DNA from 2 places in the Thalassobaculum salexigens DSM 19539 genome. Region 2 is predicted to be linked to the other one. Evidence: predicted binding sites of a transcription regulator. Region 2 holds the regulator's gene; the other holds the start of a gene.
The links. Region 2 encodes PhoB, which activates phosphate uptake and scavenging genes when phosphate is short. Its sites were predicted from a motif close to TNTCATAAAACTGTCA; they were not measured.

Region 1 (7,682 bases), on a different contig from region 2:
GCCGATGGTGGCGAAGGACAGGGTCAGGAAGCCGGCGAACGGGCCGAAGCCGAACATGGCGACGAACAGGATGGCGACGATGATCTCCTGGAAGCTGCGTGACAGGGCGACGATGGCCCGGCACACGGCGTAGATCGGCAGGGGCGCTATGTTGCGGGCGGCGCCGATGCCGATGGGGATGGAGATCAGCACGCCGACCACGGTCGCGGTCACCGACATGGTCAGGCTCTCTTCCATGCCCTGGAGGATGTCCTCCCAGCGGCTGGTGAAGTCGGGGACCAGGAAGCCCTCGATGAAGCGCTGGCCGCGCTCCAAACCTTCCCAGACCCGCACCCAGTTCACCTCGACCGAGGCGACGGCCAGCACCAGATAGAGCAGGCCGCCGCCGTACAGCGCCCAGCGCAGCCAGGGCCGCTTGATGATGGGCGGCCGCGTCCAGCCCCGGTAATCGGTCGCGCCGGTCATGCCCGCGTCGGTCATGTGAGGCCCGCCAGGCGTTCGCGGTCGACCGGGACCGTGCCGGGATGGTCGGCGTCCTCGTCGATGTCCTCGCCGTCTTCGTCGGCCTTGCGGATCGTGGCGGACCAGTCCTCCTCGCCGTAGATCTGGGTGAGGACGTCCGCGGTGAGTTCGTCCGGGCTGCCGTCGAAGACCACGCGGCCGGACTGCAGGCCGATGACCCGGCGCACGAACTGCTGGGCGAGGGCGACGTCGTGAATGTTGATGATGGCGGGCAGGCCGCGCTCGTCGCAGATCTCCACGATCAGCCGCATGATCTGCCGCGAGGTCTTCGGGTCGAGCGACGCCGTCGGCTCGTCGATCAGCAGCAGGTCGGGATCCTGCTCCAGGGCGCGGGCGATGCCGACCCGCTGGCGCTGGCCGCCGGACAGGGCGTCGGCGCGCTTGTTCACATGGTCCGACAGTCCGACCCGGTCGAGCAGGCGGTAGGCGTTCTCGATCGATGCCGGCGGAAACTTGCGGAAGAAGCTGCGCCAGAAGCCGACATAGCCGAGCCGGCCGGACAGCACGTTCTCCATCACGGTGAGGCGTTCCACCAGGGCGTATTCCTGGAAGATCATGCCGATCCGGCGGCGGGCGCGGCGCAGACCGCCGCGGCTCAGGCCGGTGATGTCCATGTCGCCGAGATAGACCTGGCCTGAGGTCGGCTCGACCAGACGGTTGATACAGCGGATCAGGGTGGATTTCCCCGCCCCGGACGGCCCGATCAGGCCAACGACCTGACCGGGCTCGACCGTAAGGCTCACATCGGTGAGCGCCCGATCTCCGGTTGCATAGACCTTCGAGAGGTCCTTCAAGCGCAGCATTCGGCCGCTCCCTAAAATGTGCCGGTCAAAGGGTGTTGTGTGACCGTGGGGTCACTTGCAGTCGTAGGAGACGCCGTTGGCGGTGTCGATCTTGCGGATCACCTCCCAGTGGGACTTGTAGGTGATCGGGATGAACTGCTCCTCACCGGACCGGGCGAACTCCTCCTTAAGGGCCGAGCCTTCCCAGTCGAAGGTGAAGAAGGCTTCCTTGATCTTCTCCTGCAGCTCCGGCTTCAGGTTGTAGACGTAGCCGAACCCGGTGGTCGGGAACTTCTGCGACTTGTAGATCGAGACGACCTGATCGGCCTTGATCACGTCGCGGGCCACCATGCGGTGCAGCACCGAGTTGGCGATCGCGGCGGCCGGATAGTCCTTGTTGGCCACGCCGAGGATCGAGTTGTCGTGCTTGCCGGAGAACACCGGCTCGAAATCCGTCTCCGGGACCATGCCGTAATCGGCCTTCAGGATCGCCGACGGCGCCTTGAAGCCGGAATTCGAGGTCTGCGAGGTGAAGGCCATCTTCCGGCCCTTGATGTCCTCGACCTTCTCGATGCCGCTGCCCGGATAGGTGATGATTTCCATGTTGTAGCCGAAATCGCCGTCCTTCGAGGCCATGATGGTGAAGGACACGAAACCGGCGCAGTTCACCGCCAGCGGGTTGGAGCCGGTGTTGAAGCCGGCGACATGCAGGCGACCGGCGCGCATCGCCTCGATCTGGGCGGCGTTGGACTGCACGGGGAAGAACTGGACCTTCTTGCCGGTCACGCTCTCCATGTGGCGCAGGAAGCCGTCCCACACCTTGGCGTAGACCGCCGGATCCTCGACCGGGGTATAGGCGAAGATGAGGGTGTCGGGATCGACCTGCTGGCTCGGATCGGTCGGCGTATCGGCGACCAGATCACCATTGTCGTCCTTGAACCGGGAGTCGAGGGCGTAGCTGGGGGCGGCCCAGCTCAGCGAGACCGCGCCGACCAGACCGGCGAGGGCCGACAGCATCAAATTTCTGCGAATCATGTGATTCTCCCTACAGGTCGTTATCGTCGGCCCACCTGCGGTATGACCGAACATTACAGTTTTGTGACATCAGCATTATCGTGGTCCCGGGCGTGACCCAAGCACAAAATATATGCGTCAGTGTCCGATGGACCGGCGGAACTGGGGTTCGACCTAGTGCGGCAGAATCCACGGCCGCCCGGTCAGCGGATCGGCCATGACCTGGGCCGCCAGGCCGAACGCCCGGTGCAGGTTCTCGGCGGTCACTACCGTCTCCGGCGCGCCCTCGGCGATCAGCCCCTGCGGGCTCAGCAGCACCAGGTGATCGCTGAACCGGGCGGCGAGGTTCAGGTCGTGCAGCACGCTGACCACCGTCATGCCGGTGTCCGCGACCCGTTGCTGCAGCAGTTTCAGCATCTCGATCTGCTGTGCCAGATCCAGGTGGGAGGTCGGCTCGTCCAGCAGCAGCAGCGGGGTCCGCTGAGCCAGCACGAGAGCCAGCCAGGCGCGCTGGCGCTGGCCGCCGGACAGCTCGGCCAGCGGGCGGTCGGCCATGTCGGTCATACCGACCGCGTCGAGGGCGTCGGTGCAGGCGTCGCTGTCGTCCCGCGTCCAGGGGGCGAGCAGGCCGCGCCACGGGGTCCGCCCGCGCCGGACCAGCTCGCCCACGTTGATCGCGTCCGGGGCGAGAGGGAACTGCGGCAGGATGGCGAGCTGCCGGGCGACGTCGCGGGTGTCGGCGGCATGCAGGTCGGCGTCGCCCAGCAGCACCCGTCCCGCCGACGGTTTCAGCAGCCGGGCCAGCGCGCGCAGCAGGGTCGACTTTCCGCAGCCGTTGGGGCCGAGGATGGCGGTGCTCCGTCCCACCGGGAAGACGAGGTCCAGTCCTTGGATCACCTGGCGGTCCTGGTAACCGACCGACAGGGATTCCGTGCGCAGGCTGATCGGGCTCACAGCTCGCCCCTTTCCATCTCGCGTGACAGGCGCCACAGCAGGTAAGGCGCGCCGAGAATGCCGGTGGTGACGCCGATCGGCAGCTGCAGGCCGGGGAGGCTCGCCCGGGCGACAAGATCGGCAAGCACCATGATGACCGCGCCCGCCCCCGCGGCCGCCGCAAGCCGGGCGCCCGGGTCGGTCGCCCGCGCCAGGCGTACGCCCACCGGCGGGGCCATCAGCGCCACGAAGGCGACGGGGCCGACGATCGACACGGCCACCGCGCACAGGCCGATGGCGGTCGCCGCCAGCAGCAGCCGGGCCCGCGCCACCTTCAGGCCGAGCCCCGAGGCCAGCTCCGCCCCAAGCTCGAGCAGCCGCAGGGCGCGCACCTGAAGGGCCAGGCAGAGGACGAGCGCGCCGCCGGCCGCCATGAGGATCCGGACATGCGACCAGTCGCGGGCGGAGAGCGAGCCGACCAGCCAGCGTTGGGCCTCCGCCGCCTGGGGACCGGACAGGCGGGTCATCAGGAACGAGCCGAAGGCCGAGGCGGCGAAGCCGACCCCGATACCGACCAGGACAATGGTCACCGGCGAGGCGCCGTCGATGCCGCCACGGCTGCCGGCCGGGCGCGACAGGGTCAGGACGATCAGGCCGGCCGCCAGTCCGCCCGCCGCCGCCGCCAGCGGCAGCGGGACGCTTGTCCCCATGGCGATCGCCGCCAGAATGGCGAGGCCGGACCCGCCGGTGAAGCCCATCACGTCGGGCGACGCCAGAGGGTTGCGCAGCAGGAGCTGGAACACCGCGCCTGCCAGGCCCAGGGCGGCACCCGACAGCAGGGCGACGGCGACCCGGGGGCCGCGCAGAACCGAGATCGTCAGCGCCGCCGGTCCGTCGCCGCCGGTCAGGCCGTCCCACAGGCTTGCCGGGCTGAGGTGGATCTGGCCGACCAGCAGGGCCAGGGCCGCCGAGCCGGCCAGCAGCAGGACGAGGACGGTGCCGCGGATCATCCGATCGCTCCCGGCCGGATCCGCCGCGCGATCAGCACGAAGATCGGCCCGCCGAGCAACGCGGTCATGACGCCGGCCCGGATCTCCGCCGGGGCCAGCAGCAGGCGCCCGGCGCTGTCGGCCAGGAGAAGGATCGACGCCCCCAGCAGGGCGGCGGCGATCAGTCCCGGCCGCAGGGAGCCGCCGACCAGCCGACGGGCGATCGGCGGTACCATCAGGCCGAGGAAGGCGATGGGTCCGGCGATCGCCACCGCCGCGCCGGTCAGCAGCGCGATGCAGACCAGTGCCCCCGCCTGAACCCGGCCGGGTCGGGTGCCGAGGCCGCGGGACAGCGCGTCGCCCAGCGCCAGGACCTCCAGTTTCGGGGCCAGGGCCAGGACAAGCAGGAAGCCGGCACCGGCGGCGAGCGTCATTTCCACCAGCGGGCGGGCCCGCGCCTCGGCCAGGGATCCGACGATCCAGAACCGCATGACATCGAGGGTCTCGCCGCGCATCAGCACCGAGGCGGTGACCAGCGAGAGCAGCAGCACGCCGAGCGCGGCGCCGGCCAGGGTCAGGCGCACCGGGCTGGCATTGCCGCGCAGCCCGCCGCCCAGGGCGAAGACCGCGGCGGCCGCCAGGGCCGCGCCCGGAAAGGCGAGGAGCGACAGAAGGCCGGCATCGACCTGTCCGAGGACCAGCGCTCCGACCACCACCCCGAAGGCGGCCCCGGCGTTGATCCCGAGGATGCCCGGGTCGGCCAGCGGGTTGCGGGTGACGGCCTGGATCGCCATTCCCGCCGCGCCGAGCGCGCCGCCGCAGACCAGCCCGGCGACCGTGCGCGGGAACCGGATGGCGCGGATGGTGACATGGGCGGGGTCGGTCGGGTCCGGGGCGACCAGCGCCTGCCAGAGTTCCGCCGGGTTGATCGGCCGATACCCCAGCAGCAGGCTGATCAGGATCGCCAGGAGCAGCAGGCCGAGCAGGGGCGCCCAGCGCGTCATGGGGCGAGGCCGGCTTCGCGCGCGCTGGCGACCGGGGTCGCCGGGTCGCCGTCGATGGCCGCGGCGATGTCGTCCTCCAGGGCGTTCAGCGCGAAGGGGAGGGACAGCACGCTGCCGAAGGACAGGGCGGCGGCCAGCACGCCGCCGGCGAAGACCTCCCGGCCCTCCCGGCAGGCCTCCAGGGTCTGGCGCATGGGTAGTGCCACGAGATCCGGGCTGGTCTGGAAGCTGGACACCCAGAGCAGCAGGTCGCCGTCCAGCGGCGACAGGTCCTCCGGCGACAGCGGCGCGTAGAAGTCGTTGACGCCCGACAGTGCCGCGACCGCGTCGGTCGGCCGGAATCCGAGCTCGACGAGGAAGCGGGCCCGGGTGTCGGCGCCGATGAACGCGCCGGTCTCCCCGCTCCAGTGATAGGCGGCCACACCGGTCTTGCCGGCCGAGGCCGGATGGCGGCGGCGGGCGTCGGCGAAGGCCGCCCTCACGCCGGCCATCAGCTCCTGCGCCTGGGCAAGCCGGCCGGTCGCCCGGCCCAGGGTCAGGGTCATGCGGTCCCACGGCGTGCCGTACGTGCTGTCGGTGGCTTCATGCACCAGGACCGGCGCGATGCGGGAGAGCACCGTGTACTCGGCCTTGGAGATCCCGGCGCCGATGGCGACGATGAGGTCGGGGTTCAGCGACGCCACCCGCTCCATGGACACCTCGCCGGTCAGCACGTCCGGCGTCGCGTCGCCGAGCTGGCGCTGGGCCCAGGGCCACACGCCGTAGGGGAAGGCGCCGAACCAGTGGCGCACGGCGACCGGGCGCACACCCAGGGCCAGAAGCGGATCGTGGCTGGTATAGCCGAGCGAGACGACACGCTGCGCCGGTCGCGGCATCAGCGTCGTCCCGAAGGCATGATCGAAACGTAGGTCAGCGGCAGCCGCCGGGCGCGCCTGTACGCAGGCAGTCGCGGCGGCCGCCAGGCCGGTCAGGAAGGAACGGCGCGAGACTGTCCCGCGCCATCCGATGGTCTTCGCTGCCCGCCGATCGGCAGAATTCGTCACCAAGTGTACCTGAGTGTCGCTTTCACTGTGCGTCCGTCGGCGTAATAGGCAGTGTTCGGGTAGGTGTCGACACTTGAGATGCCCCGGTCGTCGCAGATGAGGGTTGCAAGTATCGCAATCGCGCCCGGTCGCCGTCCGGCGACAGGCGAAGCTGCAGAGATCCCGGAAAAAGGTTCGGGCGAACCTCGACACCACGCTCGACAGGCTTCTGAGACAGGCCGCGTTCCCGCGGCGGCGGCCGGAGATCGGCGTGCGCATGCTGGCCGATGCCGCCACGGTCGCGGCCCTGCGCGCCTGGCCTCCCGGCCGGTCTGACGCACCTGGGAACGGCGCCCTTGCCGGCCATTGCGAAGAGAGTATATGAATCGTATACGTTTCGTATCGCCAAGGAGAGCTCGATGGGTATCGTCAAGATCGGCGACGACCTGCACGAGGAGGTTCGCCGCGCCAGCGCAGTGATGTGCCGCTCGATCAACGCCCAGGCGGAATTCTGGATGAAGATCGGCATGCTGGCCGAGGCCAACCCTACGGCCTGTTTCACCGACATCATCCGCATGCAGCTCGACGCCGCCCAGGCCGGACCCGTCCCCGCGAACCGGGCGACCGCCTGACATGGTGAAGACTCCGGAAGAACTGGCCCTGATGCGGGCGTCCGGCCGGCTTCTGGCCTCGGTCTTCGAGATGCTGGACGGCCTGGACCTCGCGGGACTGTCGACCCTGCAGGTCAACGATCTGGTCGACCGCTTCATCACCGGGGACCTGGCGGCGCGACCGGCGAGCAAGGGCCAGTACGGCTACGAGTACGTGCTGAACTGCTCACGCAACCACGTGGTCTGCCACGGCGTGCCGGACCCGGGCGAGATCATCGCCGACGGCGACATCGTCAACCTGGACATCACCCTGGAGAAGGACGGCTTCATCGCCGATTCCAGCAAGACCTATGTGATCGGCAACGCCAGCCCGGCCGCCCGGCGCCTGGTGCGGATCGCCCAGGCGGCCATGTGGAAGGGCATCGCCCAGGTCCGACCCGGCGCCCGCCTGGGGGATATCGGTTACGCCATCGAGCGTCACGCCAAGCGCAACGGCTGCTCGGTGGTGCGCGACTATTGCGGCCACGGCATCGGCCGGGAGATGCACGAGGAGCCGCAGGTGCTGAATTTCGGCCGGCCGGGCACCGGAGGGACGCTGCGCGAGGGAATGGTCTTCACCGTCGAGCCGATGGTGAATCAGGGCACCCGCCAGACCGCCACCGAGGCCGACGGCTGGACGGTCGTGACCGCCGACGGAAAACTCTCCGCCCAGTTCGAACATACGGTCGCGGTCACCGCGACCGGCGTCGAGGTTCTCACCCTGCGAAGCGACGAGACGCCCATGCTGGGACGGGGGTGAGGCTAG
Region 2 (7,682 bases):
TCGGAGATCATCAGCCACGTGGGCGCGCGGCCGGAGGCCGACCTGAAGAAGCTGGTGGCCGAGAAGCTCGGCTGATCGCTTAAGACGACTCTGAGCCGGATCCGGCCTTGCCCGGGTCCGGCATCACCCACATCAGCACCAGCAGCAGCGGCAGGCCCAGCAGGGCAAGGCCGGCGGTCATGGTGAAGAACAGCGCCCAGTCTCCGCCCAGGCTGTCGACGATGACGCCGGCGGAGGACGCGAACCAGATCCGCGCCAGATTCCCCAGCGAGTTCAGCAGCGCATATTGGGTCGCCGAGAATGCCGTGTTGCAGAGCCCGGCGAGGTAGGCGACGAAAGCGACGGTCGCCAGGCCGCCGGTGAAATTGTCGGCGATCACCGCCACGGCGAAGACGTCCGCGTCCTGGCCGGCGCCGGCGAGATAGGCATAGGCGAGGTTGGTCGCCGCCGCGGCGAGGCCGCCGGCCAGCAGGGCGCGGAACACGCCGGCCAGTTTCACCAGGATCCCGCCCGCGAAGACGCCCACGCAGACGGCGGCGAGGCCGAACACCTTGGTGACGTCGGCGATCTGCGTCAGCTCGAAACCCAGCTCCCGGTAGAACACGAAGGACATGCGGCCGAGCAGCGCGTCCCCGAACTTGAACACGAAGACGAAGACCAGGATCAGCAGCCACCAGTCCCGGCGCATGAACTCGGCGAAGGGGTCGATCAGTGCCTGGCGCAGCCAGATCGCGGCACGCTCGGTGGCCGGCGCGCCCGTGTCGCTCACGTCCTCGGGCAAGGGATCGCGGGGTGTCGGCTCCGGGGCCAGCAGCGTGGCGGCGACGGCGATCAGCAGGGTGCAGGCCAGGATAAGATAGGTCGCGTTCCAGCCCAGGTTGGCGGCGAGATAGAGGCCACCGGCGCCGCCGACCAGGGTGCCGCCCAGATGCCAGCCCCAGATCGCCACCGCGGATCCCGCGCCGAACTCTTCCGGTTTCAGGATGTCGACCCGATAGGCATCGATGACGATGTCCTGGGTGGCGGACACGAAGGCGACGAAGACGCAGGCCAGCGCCACCATCGACACGTCGGCGGTCGGATCGGTCAGGCCGAGAAAGGCGATGGCGGCGATCAGGAGGAGCTGGGTCAGCAGCGCCCAGCCGCGCCGGCGGCCGAGCCGGTCGGTGAGGCCGGGCAGCCGCAGCCGGTCGACCAGCGGCGCCCACAGGAAATTGATGGCGTAGGCGGTGGTGGCGAGGCTGAACAGGCCGACGCTGGACCGTGAGAAGCCGGCATCGGTCAGCCAGATCGACAGGTTCGAATAGACCAGCGGCGCCGGCAGGCCCGACGCGAAGCCGAAGACGAGGATGATGAGCATCCGGCGGTCGAGATAGACCCGGATGCCGTCGGTCCAGGAGGTGCGTTCAGCCGCCATACCGATGAGGTATCTGAGTCGCCCCGGCTTGCCCAGCATCATTAGATGCTCGGCGAGCGGGGGAGCGAAGGGACGCCGGTCAGGCGGCGTTGGCGTCGAGCGCGTAGCCGGCGGAGCGCACCGTGCGGATCATGTCGTCGTCGTTCTCGCTGTTCAGCGCCTTGCGCAGCCGGCGGATATGGACGTCGACCGTGCGTGGCTCGACATAGACGTCCGGACCCCAGACGGTGTCGAGCAGCTGTTCGCGCGAGAACACCCGTCCCGGATGCTCCAGGAAATGGCGCAGCAGGCGGAACTCGGTGGGTCCGAGATGGATGTCGCGCTCGCTGCGCTTCACCCGATGGGCCGCCAGGTCCATGGTCAGGTCGGCGAAGCGCAGGATCTCGTCCTCGGTGGAGGGCCGCGCCCGGCGCATCACCGCGCGGACCCGGGCGATCAGCTCGGCCGGGCTGAACGGCTTGGTGATGTAGTCGTCGGCCCCGGAGTTCAGGCCGCGGATCCGGTCGCCCTCCTCGCCGCGGGCGGTGAGCATGATGATCGGGATGTTCTTCAGGTCGGGCGCGCGGCGCAGCCGGCGGCAGGCCTCGATCCCCGACAGCAGGGGCAGCATCCAGTCGAGCAGGATCAGGTCGGGCCGGCGCTCCGCGGCGACCAGCATGGCCTCCTCGCCGTCACCCGCGTCGATGACGCGGAAGCCTTCGCGTTCCAGGTTGTAGCGGAGCAGGGTGACGATCGGCGCTTCATCCTCGACGATCAGGATCAGTGGTTTCATGGGCTGGGTCACTCGCGACTAGAGTACGATCTGTACCGTGAATCGTCCTCTAAACCTTTGAATACAGAGCAAATTCACACGAACGGATGAGGCCATCCGACCGTGATCCGCTCTAGGACGATTCTTCGGAGAGCTCCTCCGGCTTGACGACGGCGAAGCTGCTGTTGTCCCCCTTCGGCCGGTTGCCTTCCAGACGGCGGCCGGTCTCCTCGAAATAGACGGTCTCCGCGATGTTGGTCGCGTGATCGCCGATCCGCTCGATGTTCTTGGCCACGAAGAGCAGGTGCGCGCAGGCGGTGATGTTGCGCGGATCCTCCATCATGTAGGTCAGCAGCTCCCGAAAGAGGCTGGTGTACATCTGGTCGATCTCTTCATCGCGCTGCCAGGCCACCATGGCGCGCTCCACGTCGCGCTGGGTATAGGCGTCCAGCACGTCGGTGATGATCCGGTGGGTCAGCCGGCCCATGCGGGCGATGCCGTTGATCGGCCCGACCTCCGGGAGCTGCGACAGGGCCGAGGCGCGCTTGGCCACGTTGGTGGCGTAGTCGCCCATGCGCTCCAGATCGTGCGAGATCTTCAGCGCCGACAGGATCTGGCGCAGGTCGTGGGCGACGGGCTGGCGCAGGGCCAGCATCCGCAGGGTCAGCGCCTCGACCTGATCCTCCAGGTCGTCGATCGCCTTGTCGGCCTCCACGCACTGGGTCGCCAGGGCGTCGTCGCGCTTGGCGATCGCCTGGATGGAGTTGGCGAGCTGGGCCTCGACGAGACCGCCCATGCGGGAAATAGCCGACCGCAAGCCGTCCAGTTCGTCGTCGAACGAGGACACGATGTGGCTGTCGGACATGATTCAGACCTCCGGAAACGGGTGACGGGCCGCAGCCGCCTACCGGCCTGCGGCGTAGCGTTCGAGCCTAACCGAAACGTCCGGTGATGTACCCCTGGGTGCGGCTGTCGACTGGATTGGTGAAGATCGTCTCGGTCTCGCCGACCTCCACCAGATCGCCCAGGTGGAAGAACGCGGTGCGCTGGGACACGCGGGCAGCCTGCTGCATGGAATGGGTGACGATGACGATGGTGAAGTTCTCGCGCAGCTCGTCGATCAGCTCCTCGATGCGGGCGGTGGCGATCGGGTCCAGGGCCGAGCACGGCTCATCCATCAGGATGACCTCCGGGTTCACCGCGATCGCCCGGGCGATGCACAGCCGCTGCTGCTGGCCGCCGGACAGGCCGGTGCCGGGCTGGTCCAGCCGGTCGCTGACCTCCTTCCAGAGGCCGGCCCGCTCCAGGCTCTTCTGCACGATCTCGTCCAGCTCGGCCTTGCCGTGGGCGATGCCGTGGATCCGCGGACCGTAGGCGATGTTGTCGTAGATCGTCTTCGGAAACGGATTCGGCTTCTGGAACACCATGCCGACCCGGGCGCGCAGCTGCACCACGTCCAGGGACGGGTCGTAGATGTCGTGCTCGTCCAGCGCGATCCTGCCGGTGACCCGGCAGATGTCGATCACGTCGTTCATGCGGTTGAGGCAGCGCAGGAACGTGGACTTGCCGCAGCCGGACGGGCCGATCAGCGCCGTGACCTCGTTCTGGTAGACGTCCAGGTCCACATGCTTCAGCGCATGCTTCTCGCCGTAGTAGACGTTGACGTCACGGGACTGAACCTTGGTGTAGCGGTTGGCCAATTGCTCGGGGCTCGGCGATTTGGATGCGACTTCGGGTGTCGTCGTCATGGACGTGCTGCTCATCGGTATTTCTCCTTACCACCGCCGCTCGAAGCGCTTGCGCAACAGGACGGCGACCGCGTTCATCAGAACCAGGAAGCCGAGTAGGACCATGATCGCCGCCGAGGTCTTTTCCACGAAGGCGCGCTCAGGGCTGTCGGCCCAGATATAGACCTGAACCGGCAGGACCGTCGCCGGATCGGTGAAGCTTTGCGGCACGTCGACGATGAAGGCGACCATGCCGATCATCAGCAGCGGCGCGGTCTCGCCGAGCGCCTGGGCCATGCCGATGATGGTGCCGGTCAGGATGCCCGGCATCGCCAGGGGCAGCACGTGGTGCGTGACCACCTGCAGCCGCGACGCGCCCAGGCCCAGGGCCGCCTCTCGGATCGAGGGCGGCACCGCCTTCAGCGCCGAGCGGGAGGCGATGATGATCGTCGGCAGGGTCATCAGCGCCAGCACCAGGCCACCGGCGAGCGGGGCCGAGCGCGGCAGGCCGAAGAAATTCAGGAACACCGCGAGGCCGAGCAGACCGAAGACGATCGAGGGCACCGCCGCCAGATTGTTGATGTTCACCTCGATCAGGTCGGTGAACCGGTTCTTCGGCGCGAACTCCTCGAGATAGGCGGCGGCCATGACGCCGATCGGGAAGGAGACCAGCAGGGTCACCGTCAGGGTCAGGATGGAGCCGATCAGGGCGCCGTAGATGCCGGCCTCCTCCGGCTCTCGGCTGTCGCCGGTGGTGAAGAAGTCCACGTTGAACGCCGCGTGCACCCGGCCCTCGGCCTCGAGATGGTCGTGCCAGCTGATCTCCCGGTCCTTCACCCGGCGGTCGCCTTCCGGCAGATCGCGGTCGATGAACCCCTTGGCGAAGGTGTCCATGTCGTCGGACATCTTGATGGCCACCGTCTGGGTGGTCCCGATCAGCGACGGGTCTTCCAGGACCATGTTCCGCAACGCGAGATCGGCGTTCGGCGAGACCAGGCCGTAGAGCATGCGCCGCTCGCGCCGGTCATCGGCGGCATCGGGGAACTCGCGCTTGAGAGCGTCGCGCACCATGTCGAGATAGTTGGCGCGCAGCAGCGTCTCGCGCTCCACCGACCCGCCGTCGGGGTTCAGCTCCTCGGCGCTGAACGTGATGTCGAGATCGACCTCGTGCTGCCAGAAGGCCGAATAGCCCTTGGACACGATGCTGCCGAGCAGGATGAGCAGGATCACGCCGGCCGTCGCCACGCTGGCGAGACCCAGCAGACGGAACCTGCGCTCGCGGGCATAGCGGCGCGCGAGGTGAGGGCCGACGAAGACCGGACGGCGGATCGGATCGCCCGACGCGCCCCCGGGGGAGACACCCTGAGGAGAGGAGGTCGTGTCAGTCATACTTCTCTCGGTATTTGCGGACCACGCTCAGCGCGATCACGTTGAGGGCGAGCGTAATGAAGAACAGGACGAGCCCGAGGGCGAAGGCGGACAGGGTCTTGGCACTGTCGAATTCCTGGTCGCCGACCAGCAGGGTGACGATCTGCACCGTGACGGTGGTGACGGCCTCCAGCGGATTGACGGTCAGGTTGGCGGCGAGGCCGGCGGCCATCACCACGATCATGGTCTCGCCGATGGCGCGGCTCACGGCCAGCAGCAGGGCGCCGACGATGCCGGGCAGGGCTGCGGGCACGATGACCGACCGGATGGTCTCCGACTTGGTGGCGCCCAGGCCGTAGGACCCGTCGCGCAGGGATTGCGGCACGGCGTTGATCACGTCATCGGACAGGGACGACACGAAGGGGATGATCATGATGCCCATGACGACGCCGGCGGCCAGCGCGCTCTCCGAGGAGACGTCGAGGCCGATGCTCTCGCCGGCATTCCGGAAGAACGGGGCGACGGTCAGGGCGGCGAAGAAGCCGTAGACCACCGTCGGGATACCGGCGAGCACCTCCAGCATCGGCTTGGCGAAGGCGCGGAACCGGGGGTCGGCGTATTCGGCCATGTAGATCGCGGACATCAGCCCGATCGGCGCGGCGACGATCATGGCGATGAAGGTGATCAGCAGGGTGCCGACGAAGAGCGGGATCGCGCCGAACGCGCCGGAGGAGCCGACCTGGTCGCTGCGCAGGGCGGTCTGCGGGCTCCAGTTCAGGCCGAACAGGAACTCGTAGAACGGCACCTTGGTGAAGAAGATGAAGCTCTCGAACAGCAGCGACAGCACGATGCCGACGGTGGTCAGGATGGCGATCAGGGAGCTGATGATCAGGACGACGTTGATCACCTTCTCGACCGTGTTCCGCGCCCGCAGGTCGGGGCTGATGCGGTTGCGGGCGAAGGCCAGGCCGCCGGCGCCGACGCCGAACGCCGCGATGACCATGAGAATGAAGCTGGTCTGGCTCAGGCTCTTCAGCTGGGTGGCGGCCTCGGCGATCGCCGGCTCGCCGGCCCGCGCGGAAATGTTGCCGGTGGCGGTGTTGCGGATGTCGTTCAGCAGGAGGCCGTATTCCGAGGGGGACAGGCCTTCCGTCATGCCCGCCGGCAGGCCGCCCATGACGACGCCGTCGATGACGTAGGGCTGCACGATCAGCCAGATCGCCAGCAGGATTAGCGAGGGCAGGCCGATCCAGATCGCGGTGTAGGAACCGTAGTAGCTGGGAAGCGAATGAAGGTCCTTCGGCATGCCGCCTGCGGTCATCACCGCCCGGGCGCGGCCCATGGTGTAGCCGACGGCGGCGAAGCCGAGCAGCGCGAGAACCACGATGAAAGTCTGCATTGATCCCGGCTCCCTGAGAGCGATTCCGATCCGGCGCGGCGCCGGCGATGGACAAAGGGTCTAACGAAAGGAGGTTTCAGAAATATTGGCGGCGCGATCAAGCCCCGGCGTCTCTTGGGCAGGCGAGGGGATGATCGGGCGGGTCAGAAGGAAGCGGCCGACCCGAAGGTCGGCCGCTGGAAATGCCTGCGATCAGAGGCTCAGATTGGTGAGCTGCTCGCCCGCGGTGCGGTACTTCTCGAGATCCGCCTCCGGCAGCGGGATCAGGCCCTTGTCGGTCAGATAGCCTTCCTGACCGGCAGCCTTCTCGCTGGTGAACTCGGCCACGAACTCCTTCATGCCGGGGATCACGCCGACATGGGCGTTCTTCATGTAGAAGAACAGGGAGCGGGAGACCGGATAGGAGCCGTCGGCGATCGCGTCGAAGGTCGGGGCGTTGCCCTCGATCACCGAACCATGGACCTTGTCGGCGTTCTGGTCGAGGAACGAGAAGCCGAAGATGCCGAGCGCGCTCGGGTTGGCTTCCAGCTTCTGGACGATCAGGTTGTCGTTCTCGCCGGCCTCGATGAACTTGCCGTCTTCACGCATGGAGCCGAAGACCTGCTTGAACTTGTCCTTGTCGGACTTGGCCAGATCCTTCAGGAACGGGATCTCCTCGGCACCAACTTCCATCACCAGCTCGACGAAGGCGTCGCGGGTGCCGGAGGTCGGCGGCGGGCCGAGCACTTCGATCTCGGTGTCCGGCAGGTCCGGATTGATTTCGGACCACTTGGTGTACGGGTTGGCGACCAGCTTGCCGTCGACCGGAACTTCCTTGGCCAGGGCCAGGAAGATGTCCTTGCGGCTCAGCTTGTAGGTCTCGGAGGCCTTGGCGTTGGCCAGCACGATGCCGTCGAAGCCGATCTTGATCTCGGTGATGTCGGTCACGCCGTTCGAGGCGCAGAGCTCGACCTCGGACTTCTTGATCCGACGCGACGCGTTGGTGATGTCGGGATGCTCGGTGCCGACACCCTGGCAGAA

Region 1: phnD (phosphate/phosphite/phosphonate ABC transporter substrate-binding protein) is a predicted target of PhoB. The motif match lies at 2,393-2,408, and genes of this name have one in related genera.

The regions. Positions count from the first base shown of each region.
Region 1 covers NZ_KE384093.1:1,623,000-1,630,681, forward strand. The annotation lists gene phnE (phosphonate ABC transporter, permease protein PhnE) at 1-480, opposite strand, end outside; gene phnC (phosphonate ABC transporter ATP-binding protein) at 477-1,325, opposite strand; gene phnD (phosphate/phosphite/phosphonate ABC transporter substrate-binding protein) at 1,377-2,339, opposite strand; gene G578_RS0112000 (ABC transporter ATP-binding protein) at 2,493-3,272, opposite strand; gene G578_RS25995 (FecCD family ABC transporter permease) at 3,269-4,261, opposite strand; gene G578_RS0112010 (FecCD family ABC transporter permease) at 4,258-5,244, opposite strand; gene G578_RS0112015 (ABC transporter substrate-binding protein) at 5,241-6,119, opposite strand; gene G578_RS0112020 (ParD-like family protein) at 6,686-6,898, shown strand; gene map (type I methionyl aminopeptidase) at 6,900-7,676, shown strand.
Region 2 covers NZ_KE384095.1:463,577-471,258, forward strand. The annotation lists gene G578_RS0122585 (adenosine kinase) at 1-75, shown strand, start outside; gene G578_RS0122590 (AmpG family muropeptide MFS transporter) at 80-1,417, opposite strand; gene phoB (phosphate regulon transcriptional regulator PhoB) at 1,497-2,189, opposite strand; gene phoU (phosphate signaling complex protein PhoU) at 2,302-3,033, opposite strand; gene pstB (phosphate ABC transporter ATP-binding protein PstB) at 3,101-3,931, opposite strand; gene pstA (phosphate ABC transporter permease PstA) at 3,944-5,284, opposite strand; gene pstC (phosphate ABC transporter permease subunit PstC) at 5,277-6,662, opposite strand; gene G578_RS0122620 (PstS family phosphate ABC transporter substrate-binding protein) at 6,855-7,682, opposite strand, start outside.